Regions from separate parts of the Pelobacter seleniigenes DSM 18267 genome, predicted to be linked through region 2. Evidence: riboswitches for the same ligand, from Rfam matches in the RefSeq annotation. Region 2 holds a riboswitch; the other holds the start of a gene.

Region 1 (4,972 bases), 2.4 Mb from region 2:
AAGCCGGTGCGATCAGTCGGTCGGCGCATCGATCTTCATCTCCGGGTGAAGGGTTTTCGCCAGGGCTTCGATCCCCAGGATCATGCGCGGGCCCGGGCGATAGAGCCAGTCGGCATTGATCTTGACGATATGCTGTTCGGTGACCGCCTTGAGTTGGGTCCAGGGGGCAAAGAAGCGGCTGCTGTCCGGCTGCCCCGGGTGGGGGGAGAGCAGGATGAAATCCGGGTTGGCCAGCAGCAGGGCTTCAAAATTCCAGGTCGGATAACGGGCCGGGCCTGCAGGAACGACATTGCGAGCACCGGCGATTTCGATTAGATCGTTGATGAAGGTATCCGGTCCCGCCACGGTCAACGGTTGCAACACGATGCAGGGCAGGATGGTCGGCGAATGGTCCCGCGGAACCTGCTGCCTGATCGCCTGGATGCGCTGATCGATATCCGCGGCCAGGGTGTCAGCCTGGGTTTGGTGACCGGTCAGGCGGCCGATGCTGCGGATGGTGATCAGGGTCTGGGCGACGGAATGGGTCTCGATCACAAAGGTTGCAATCCCCAGGTTGTCCAGCTGGGCAATCAGGGCCGGGCTGTTCATGGCCGCGCTGGCGATGACCAGGTCCGGCTGATAACTGAGAATGTTTTCCAGGCTGGGATCGGCGTAGCTGCCGACACTGGGCAGCAAGGCTGCTTGCGGCGGGTAGGTGCAGTAATCGGTGACCGCGACAATTTGCCGGTCCGCCTGAATGGCAAAGAGGATTTCCGTGACGCTGGGAACCAGGGAGACGATGCGCGCGGGCGAGTCCGGGACCTTGACCTGGCGACCGACGGCATCGACAACGGTTGCTGCCCTCAAGGGGCTGGCGGTCACGATGAGCAACAGGCAGAAGGTCAACAAGATTTGATGCATAGCTGATGTCCCAAGGCCCGGAGGACTGTTGTCCTCCGGGCTGTGCTGATTAACGGATCAGAAGTCGAGTTTGACCCCCGCGTAAGCGGAAAGTCCTGCCGTACCGTAACCGGCAACCTCTTCATAATCTTCATCGAACAGGTTGTCAACTCGGGCAAACAGTTTCAGGTCGGGCCGGTATTGATAGGATGCGGCCAGATTGACCAGGGTGTAGGCTGCCAGGGTTTCGGCGCCGTCCTCGCGCGTGCTGGTATAAATGGTGTTGAGATTCACCATGACTTTGTCGACGGGGTGGAGATTGATGTCGATGCTGGCTTTGTGCAGAGGGCGGCGGTCGATCCGTTTGCCGTCGGCATCCTGTGTATCGGTATAGGTATAGCCGATTTTCATGTCGAAGTACTCACAAGGCAGCCACTCCAGGCTCGACTCGATGCCGCGGGCCTTGAGTTTAGCAATGTTTCCGTAGGTGAAGGTGAGATCGTTGTAATCAATGTAATCGTCAATATCGTTATAAAAATAGGCGATGTCGATGATCAGGCTGCTGTCGAAAAAGCTCTGTTCCAGCCCGGCATCCCAACCGAAACTTTTTTCTGCGTCCAGGTCTTTGTTGCCGTAAGTTGAATAGAGCTGGAACAGGGTTGGGGCTTTGAAGCCGGTTCCCACTGAGCCCTTCAGGCGGGTCTTGGTGGCGGCAATGCGGTAAGTCGGCGCCACCCGCCAGGTGGTCTGGCCGCCGAACTCGGCGTGATGGTCATAACGCACCCCGAGGGCGGTCGAAAATGCCCCGGCGGTCAATTGCTCCTGCACATAGACGGCGTTGGTCCGAGAATGGCCGTCCGCGGCGTCGGTGTAGGGGTAAGCGGGATCTGCAGAGGCATCGTAATAGTAATCGAAGCGCTCGTTTTCGGTCTCGGCGCCAAAGATCAGCGTATGCATGGCATTGACCCGAAAGGTGTTCTGCAGGTCGAATTTGGTCAGGGTGCCGTTGTATTCCGAATCGACATATTCTTCGTCGTAGTTGCGCTTGGTACTGGAAATAGCGCTGCCGACCGTGGTTTTCCAGCGCTCATTCAGGAACGAGAAGGTGCCTTCGACGCGAGCCATTTTTTCATCGACGTCCTGCACGTTGTCGCCATCAACCGGGATATAGCCGCCCGTGGCCAGGTCATAGGCCGAAGAATCGTAGTCGTAGCTGGCTTCGGTGGAGCGCAGGATGATATTCCATTGCACCGCTTGGCTGGGGGTGATGCCGAGGCGAAAGGACGCCGAGGTGTTGTCATAGCCGTCCGCTTCGGAATTGCCGTCTTTTTCATTGGCCGTGGAAAAGCCGTCGGTATCGGTCCTGGACAGGTACAGGGCGGCCGAGGTGGTGTCGCTGCCGACGGAAAAGCCGGCCTTCTCGGTGAAGGTTCGATAGGAGCCGCCTTCAACAGAGGCGTAGCCGCTCGGCGGTTTGGTTCCTTGTTTGGTGATGATATTGATCACCCCGCCGATGGCATCGGAGCCGTAGAGGACGCTCTGCGCGCCGCGCACGACTTCAATCCGTTCGATATCGTTGGTACTCAGATTGGCGATGTCGGCGCCGCCGAATCCGGCGATATCCCGAAATTCGACCCCATCGATCATGACCAGGGTGTGCTTGGTATCAGTGCCGCGTAGATAGATGGAGACCGTACCCCCCTTGTTGCCGGTCTGGACGATATTGACGCCGGGAATATCGCGCAGGACATCCAGCACTTGGGTCTGCTGCTTCGCCTCGATCTCGTCAGCGGTGATCACGGTCACGGAGCTGCCCAGCTGGCTTAAGGGGGTGGCGGTGCGGGTGGCGGTCACCACCACCGGGTCGAGCAGCAGAGGAGCGGCCTGCAGCGGCCCGGCGACCAGGAGCAGGGAGAATAAGGCCAGTAAGGTGTTACGCATCGTTTGGTTCCTCCTGTTGTCCCCCGGAAGCTTGGAACGGGCACAAAAAAACCCGCTACCTTGAACAGGTGCGGGAGATTCCGTATTTGTAACCGCGCGAGTTCGAGCTCCCATACCCGGGGAGATGAAAGTCAATGGTTTCCTGCAACGTCATCTGGCAGTTTGCAGGTCACCCTGTTTCACGGCAGGTCTTCTGGCTTACGAGGTTTCGACGGCAAACAGCCGGCGAAGAGTCAGGCGGCCTTCCCAGTGGTTGACCAGTGGCATATCGTCTGACGAGGCTCAATTACAGCGGCGGGTCCGTGGGGGAATTTCACCCCTCTTCCCATCTGTTCGCTTCAATACGAACAGGCCTTGCGGCACCATGAAACAATTCAATTGTGATCCTGCTTATAGAAAATCGCCGGAGTGATGTCAAGTCTATTAAAATAGGGGCTTTTTAAACTTAAGAAGCAGAGATACGGTTCTCAAGCGGGGCAAAACATGATACCAATGATAGCCCGCATCAAGCGACTTCAATTCTGTTTTATAGATAGTTGGCATCCGGAGTTTCCGGATGCCAACGCATAAGTTTTTAGATTGGGAACGAGAAATTTTTCGTTGTGGCAAGGAAATCAAGGGCTTATGCGGAGGCGTCGTTCTTTACGCCGCACAAATAAGCCCACAGATTAACACCGCCACGGCGGAAAAGGGCCGTTTCCGGATGATAACGAGATAACGTGCAAGGACACCAAAATGAGTTTTGCTGATATCGGCCTGCAGGTGCCGAAAATCCTGCTGCCCGGCAAGGGGATCGACATGCAGAGCTGGGCGGTGATCGCCTGTGATCAATATACCTCGGACCGGAGCTACTGGCTGCGCCTGGCGGAACAGGTCGCGGAGCGGCCCTCGACCCTCAAGCTGATCTTTCCCGAAGTCTATCTGGAAGATCAGGACGCTGAACAGCGGATTGCCGCAATCAACCGAACCATGGAGCAATACCTGGCCGACGGCAGCCTGGAAGAGCAGCCGCCCGGATTTGTCCTGGTCGATCGCAAAACCGCTGAAGTCCCCTCACGCAAGGGACTGATCGTGGCCCTGGACCTGGAATGCTACGATTATCGCAAAGGTGCCGACAGCCTGATCCGGGCCACGGAAGGCACCATTCTTGACCGTCTGCCGCCGCGGATCCGGGTGCGCGAGAACGCTCCAATCGAGTTGCCGCACATCATGGTCTTGATCGACGATCCGCAGCGCATGGTGATCGAGCCGTTGGCTGACGAGAATCTCGACACCCTTTACGATTTCGATCTGCTGGAGAACGGCGGCCACCTCAGGGGCTACCGGGTGGATCAGCCGGAGTTGATCCGGCAGGTGGCCGAGGCGCTGGAGCAACTGGCCGACCCGGCCGCGTACCGTGAAAAATACGCAACTGATGGCGAGGTCATGCTTTACGCCATGGGCGACGGTAATCATTCCTTCGCCACGGCGAAGGCGATCTGGGAAAAATTGAAAGAAGAAGCCGACGACCCCCGTCAGGTCATGGATCACCCGGCCCGTTACGCCCTGGTGGAACTGGTCAATGTCCATGATCCGGGGCTCGAATTTGAAGCGATCCACCGGGTCCTGTTTAATGTCAACTGTGTTCACATCAAGCAGCAGATGGAGGCGTTTTTCGCGGCCCGCAACACACCGTTCAGCTTCGAAGTGTGCACGGATCTTGCCGAAGCACAAGAGATCGCGGCAGAGAACAGTACTCTCACGCATTCATTTGCGGTGATTCTGGGCGGAAGGTTTGGTGTCTGCACGGTGGAAAAGCCGGAATTCACTCTGGCCGTCGCCACGCTGCAGGCGTTCCTCGACCATTACCTTGATAACCACCCGGGCACGCGTATCGACTATATTCACGGCGAAAAGAGCGTGACCGATCTGGGCAACAAAATCGGTTGTGTCGGCTTCTACCTGCCAGCGCTTGCCAAAAGCGACTTGTTCAAGACCATCGTGCACGATGGAGCTCTGCCGCGGAAAACCTTTTCCATGGGCGAAGCAGATGAAAAGCGTTTTTACCTGGAATGCCGGCGCATCAGATAACCGGCTCTGCAGGAGGACCGCAAGAGGACTGAAATCCCCCTCGGTCCCCCTTTGGCAAAGGGGGAGGCCTCTTCTCACCTGA
Region 2 (4,972 bases):
CAACCCCTTTTGCGGATCATCCTCGGACATTTCCTGATGCTTGTGATCATAGACATCGGCAATGTCGACCTGGCAGATGCGGCTGGTCGCGTAGTTGCGGTACATTTCCGAAATCACGCCAATCTCGAGCCCCCAGTCGCTGGGGATCCGCAGGTCGTTGAGGACATCGACGCGCATGGAAAATTCTCCAGCCAGGGCATAGCGGAAGCTGTCCAGGTAATCGAGGTAATCGGAGTGGCCGACGATCTTCTGCAACGAACGGATCAGCGGGGTGACCAGCAACCGACAGACCCGGCCGTTCAGGCTGCCGTTGGCAATTCGCGAGTAATAGCCTTTGCAGAACTGATAGTTGAAATGGGGGTTGGCGACCGGGTAAATGAGTCGGGCGAGCATCTCTCGTTTATAGGTGACAATATCGCAGTCGTGCAGAGCGACGGCGCGACTGCGGCCTGATGCCAGCACATAGCCGAAGCAGTACCAGACATTGCGCCCCTTGCCCATTTCCGTGGGGGCCAGCCCCTGGTCCGCCAGCATCCGATCCACGGCGCGCAGGCGCGGGCCATCATTCCAGAGGATGCGGTGATCCTGGGGCAGCCGGGAAAAATATTCTTTGGCGTATTTGAATTGCGTCTCATCGGCGCGATCCAGGCCGATGACGATCTCTTTCAGGTAGTTGGCGTTTTTCAGATCGTCAAGGATCGGCCCCAGGGCCGGTCCTTCCAGTTCGGAGAACAGGGAGGGGAGAACCAGGCTCATCGGAGTCCGGGTGGAAAAACGCTCCAGCTCCTTTTCCAGTTCCTCAAGCGGGCGAGAGGTCAGGTTGTGCAGGGTGGTGATGACTCCGTTCTGAAAAAAATCAGCCATGCTCGGCTCCTTTGTCGGTATAGAGTAGCAAGATATCGTGGATGGCGCGATTCCAGCCGCTGGGGCCGGGTTGTTTGGCATGGAGGATTTTGCCGCAACGCGGCTCAGGAGCGATCCCGCTCGGGTTGGGAATGATCACGGCCAGATCTGCCGCCTCCATCATCGCCCGGTCATTGGGACCGTCCCCCAGGGCGACGCTGAACAGCTTCGGATGCGTTTGCTGCCGCCGGAAATAGCCGAGCAGCCAATGGACCGCGGTTCCTTTATCGGCCCGGTTGTCGAGAATATGGAAGAAGCGTCCCCCCCTGAGCAATTGCAGGTTGTAACCGGCCAGCTCCTGCCTGAAGCGGGTCAGGGCTTCGGGGCTGTCCTGCCAGATAATCGGTTCACTCCCCAGGCGCTGGCGAGCCAGGGCTGCGGCCTGTTCGTCAAGGCCGGTGGCGGCCATCACCTCGGTGACGGAAAAATCACTGAATCCCTGAAAGCAATACGCTCTGTCTGCCCTGATTTTATGCACCAGGGGGATGAGTTCGGTATAGGGTTTGCCGAAAAAATGGGCATTCCCTGCCGTTTCGGCGTCCTGCGGCACGAGGATGATGCCCGCACCATTTTCCACGATGACCGGCGCGGCCAGGCCGAGGGCGGCATGGATCGCAGCCACTTCCGCCGCGGTTTTGCTGGTGCAGAGAATCACCGGGATCTCAAGGTCCGCCAGCTTTTCAAGGGCCGGCACGGCGGCGTCCCAACGGTAGGAATGGTGGTCGAGAAGGGTGCCGTCGAGATCGGTGAATATGATCAGGCGCTGTCGATACATGGACATCTCCGTCGTTGTGGATCACGAAGAATACTGCAAGGCGGGTGCCATGCGATGATACCTTGTTGGCAGGGGAGGGTCCAGCGGGGATTTGTACGGCAGCCCCTTCCCGGTCTCGAAAGGGGCCAACCAAAGGGGGCTGTTACTGGGCCAGCTGATAAAGCTGTTCTGCTGCCGGGGCCAGCACATGGTGCAGGTTGACGACATCCCCGAAGACCAGCAGTGCCGGGCGTTGGGCCTGCTCGGCGGTGAGGGGCAGGTTCTGCAGATCGGTAATCAGCACCTGCTGGTTGCTGCGGGTGGCGTTGGCCACGATGGCGACCGGCAGGTTGGCCGGGACCCCCTGGCTGAGGGCCAGCTGGGAAATCTCGCGGGCGAAGCTGACCCCCATCAGCACGACAGTCGTATGGTGCGGAATTTTCAACAGGGGGAACCAGTCCGCGTTAATTTTGCTGCCGGCCAGATGGGCGGACACCACCGACATGTTGGTGGCGTAGCCGCGCGCGGTGGGAGGGATGCCGGCGCAGGCCGGTCCGGCCAGGGCGGAACTGATCCCGCTGACCACTTCAACCTGCACCCCGCGTTTGATCAGGTATTCGGCTTCTTCGGCGCCGCGGCCGAAGATATAGGGGTCGCCGCATTTCAGCCGGGCGATGCGCAGGCCCTGGCGGGTCTTCTGAAAAAGTAATTCATTGATCTGCTCCTGGCGGAAACTGTGGCAGCCTTTTTGTTTACCCACAGCGATCTTTTCGGTCCCGGCCGGGATCAGGTCCATGATTTCCGGGGTGAGCAGGTGATCGTAGAGGACCACATCCATCTGCTGGATCAGTTTGTAGGCTTTCAGGGTCAACAGCTCGGGGTCGCCCGGACCGCAGCCGATCAGATAGACCTTGGCCAGGCGGCTGCGGCATTCTGCAGCGGTTTGCTGCGGGGCAATGATCCCCTGCAGGCGTTCGACTTTTTTCTGGCGGACCAGGCTGTCGAGATCGGCCGGAATGGTGGCCGCAATTTTATCCCGCACTACCTGGCCGATGGTCGGGCTGCAGCCGTTGGTTGAAACGGCTATTTTGAGCTGACCGTAATTGAGCAACGCCGAAAAATGAAAGTCACTGAGCTCTGGTTGGGACACACAGTTGAACAGGAACTGATAGCCGCTTTTCAGGGCCTTGATCCGGTCCGGCAGGTCCGGATTGCCGGTTGCATCGACCACCAGGGTGGCCCCGAGCAGATCGGTACTGCAAAAACTGCGTTCCTGATAGGGCTGGCCCAGCTCTTTGAGCTCATCGCAGATCTGCTCGGCAACGATTCTGAAAGTCAGCCCGTTCTGCTGCAGGGTGCGCGCTTTTTGCAGCGCGGCCTGGCCGCCGCCGATGATCAGCAGTTCCGGTTTGGTCAAGAGGATGGGCAGGGATTCGGTGTTCATGTCTGGTCCTGTTCAAGCAAGCTCAGCGCCCGGGGCGTTGAATAACAAAATGGTTTTTTCGTGGTGCGGTGGGCCGCTGGGCCCGGCGGACATAAAAAAAACCGCAACCTGCATAAAATGAAGGTTCCGGTTACCCATCTGTCCCGAGTCCTGTCAGCTTGCCCTTCGTCCCCTCAGGCAAAGATCTGTTCGGTCGCAGCAGGTCTTCTGACTCCCGGTTCGTTCGCGGACGACGCCTTCCCAGGATCACCCAGTGGCATGTGTGTCGTCGTTGTCCCCGGTTACAGCGGTGGGTCCGCCCCCGATTCGCACGGGGTTCCCTTTTCAATCCCGAAGGAACTGCACCTGTTTTTTCGATTGTCTGCTCTGTATATGTCCATCCCGCAGCGGATGTCAAATTTTTTAATCTCCACATTCTCCCTTGAAAAATGCCGGTTTTGCGGACTGGAGACGTGTCACTTGCGTATAGCGTCCGGTCGGTTTCGAAAATCGACCCGTCAGAACGAATCATGCCTGGGCGCAAAAAAAATGACTTGCAGAAGATTATTATTTGCATTCTAATCAGCGCCAGGAAACACGGCATCAGCTGCCGAACCGATCTTTAATGGAAAAGGCACGGGAGGGAAGGAAGGCGGTGAAAATCCGTCACGGACCCGCCACTGTGACCGGGAGCAGGTCTCCCGGGAGTCAGATACTTCCCCCCTGCAAAGCCGCAATGACCTGAACTTCGTGGAGTGAGCGTCAGGTTATTATCGCGAACGGATTAAATACGGAATCCCGAAGCCTTGCCCAAGGTTTCGGGATTTTTTTGTCTGCAGAGACCCTGAAAAGGGAGGTGTCATGTCGCAAATCATGCCCGAAGTGAACCACCAGCCCGGCCGGCTGATCTATGTCAGCGGCGGCTGCCGCAGTGGCAAGAGCCGTTTTGCCCAGGATTTTGCCGAACAGCTGCCCGGCCGCCGGGCTTATCTGGCCACTTGCCCGGTCATCGACAGCGAGATGGACCAGCGCATCCAGGCCCATCAACAGGCCCGGCTGGATAAGGGGTGGGCGACCATTGAAGAACCGCTGGACCCGGCGTCCGCCCTGGCGCGCGCCCGGGAGTATCCGGTGGTGCTCATCGACTGCCTGACCCTGTGGGTGAACAACCTGCTGTTTGCTGCCGATCAGCAGCAGCGCGAATTGAGCGAAACCGAGGTCGAGGAGCAGAGCCTGACGCTGATCCGGGAATGCCGCCAGGGCGGACGGACAATCGTTCTGGTCAGTAACGAACTGGGCATGGGGCTGGTCCCGGCCGATCCCCTGTCGCGGCGTTACCGTGACCTGATCGGGCGCTGCAATCAGGTGGTGGCCCGGCACGCCGATGAGGCCTATTTTCTGGTCTCCGGGCTGCCACTGCAATTGAAATAGATCACATCCCCGCACCCGCCCGGGGCGCAGGGGGAACATTTGAGATCCTTGACTGAGGAGATTTGCACGATGGAATTGCTCGACAACACCCTGGCCGCCATTACCCGGCAGGACCAGACCGCCCGCCATCAGGCGCAGGAACGCCTTGACCAGTTGATCATGCCGCACTGGGCCTTGGGCAGACTGATGGACCTGGCCCTGGATCTGGCCGGCATCAGCGGCAGCATAACCCCGGTGGTCAAGCGCAAGCTGATTCTGGTGATGGCCGGTGACCACGGGGTGGCCGCCAGCGGGGTCAGTCGTTTTGGCCAGGAAGTAACGGTGCAGATGGTGCAGAGCTATTTTGCCGGAGTGGCGGGCTGCAATGTTCTTGCCCGTCAGGCCGGGGCCAAAGTCGCGGTGGTCGACATGGGGATCGCCGGAGAGCTGACGGGCGCGGCTGCGGACTTGGTGATCAAACG

What was found. Region 2 has a riboswitch for cobalamin ahead of cobA (uroporphyrinogen-III C-methyltransferase). Riboswitches for the same ligand answer to the same signal wherever they lie in the genome.
Region 1: linked by a shared signal. The riboswitch ahead of N909_RS0104210 (TonB-dependent receptor plug domain-containing protein) and the one ahead of cobA (uroporphyrinogen-III C-methyltransferase) in region 2 are both predicted to bind cobalamin.

The regions. Positions count from the first base shown of each region.
Region 1 is NZ_JOMG01000002.1:344,421-349,392, reverse strand. Features, by position in the region: gene N909_RS0104220 (FecCD family ABC transporter permease) at 1-29, opposite strand, end outside; gene N909_RS0104215 (ABC transporter substrate-binding protein) at 13-900, opposite strand; gene N909_RS0104210 (TonB-dependent receptor plug domain-containing protein) at 958-2,820, opposite strand; cobalamin riboswitch at 2,987-3,202, opposite strand; gene N909_RS0104200 (DUF1015 domain-containing protein) at 3,556-4,890, shown strand.
Region 2 is NZ_JOMG01000002.1:2,695,698-2,700,669, forward strand. Features, by position in the region: gene N909_RS0115150 (glycosyltransferase family protein) at 1-864, opposite strand, end outside; gene N909_RS0115155 (HAD-IIB family hydrolase) at 857-1,678, opposite strand; gene cobA (uroporphyrinogen-III C-methyltransferase) at 1,821-3,101, opposite strand; cobalamin riboswitch at 3,282-3,460, opposite strand; cobalamin riboswitch at 3,726-3,798, shown strand; gene cobU (bifunctional adenosylcobinamide kinase/adenosylcobinamide-phosphate guanylyltransferase) at 3,942-4,511, shown strand; gene cobT (nicotinate-nucleotide--dimethylbenzimidazole phosphoribosyltransferase) at 4,581-4,972, shown strand, end outside.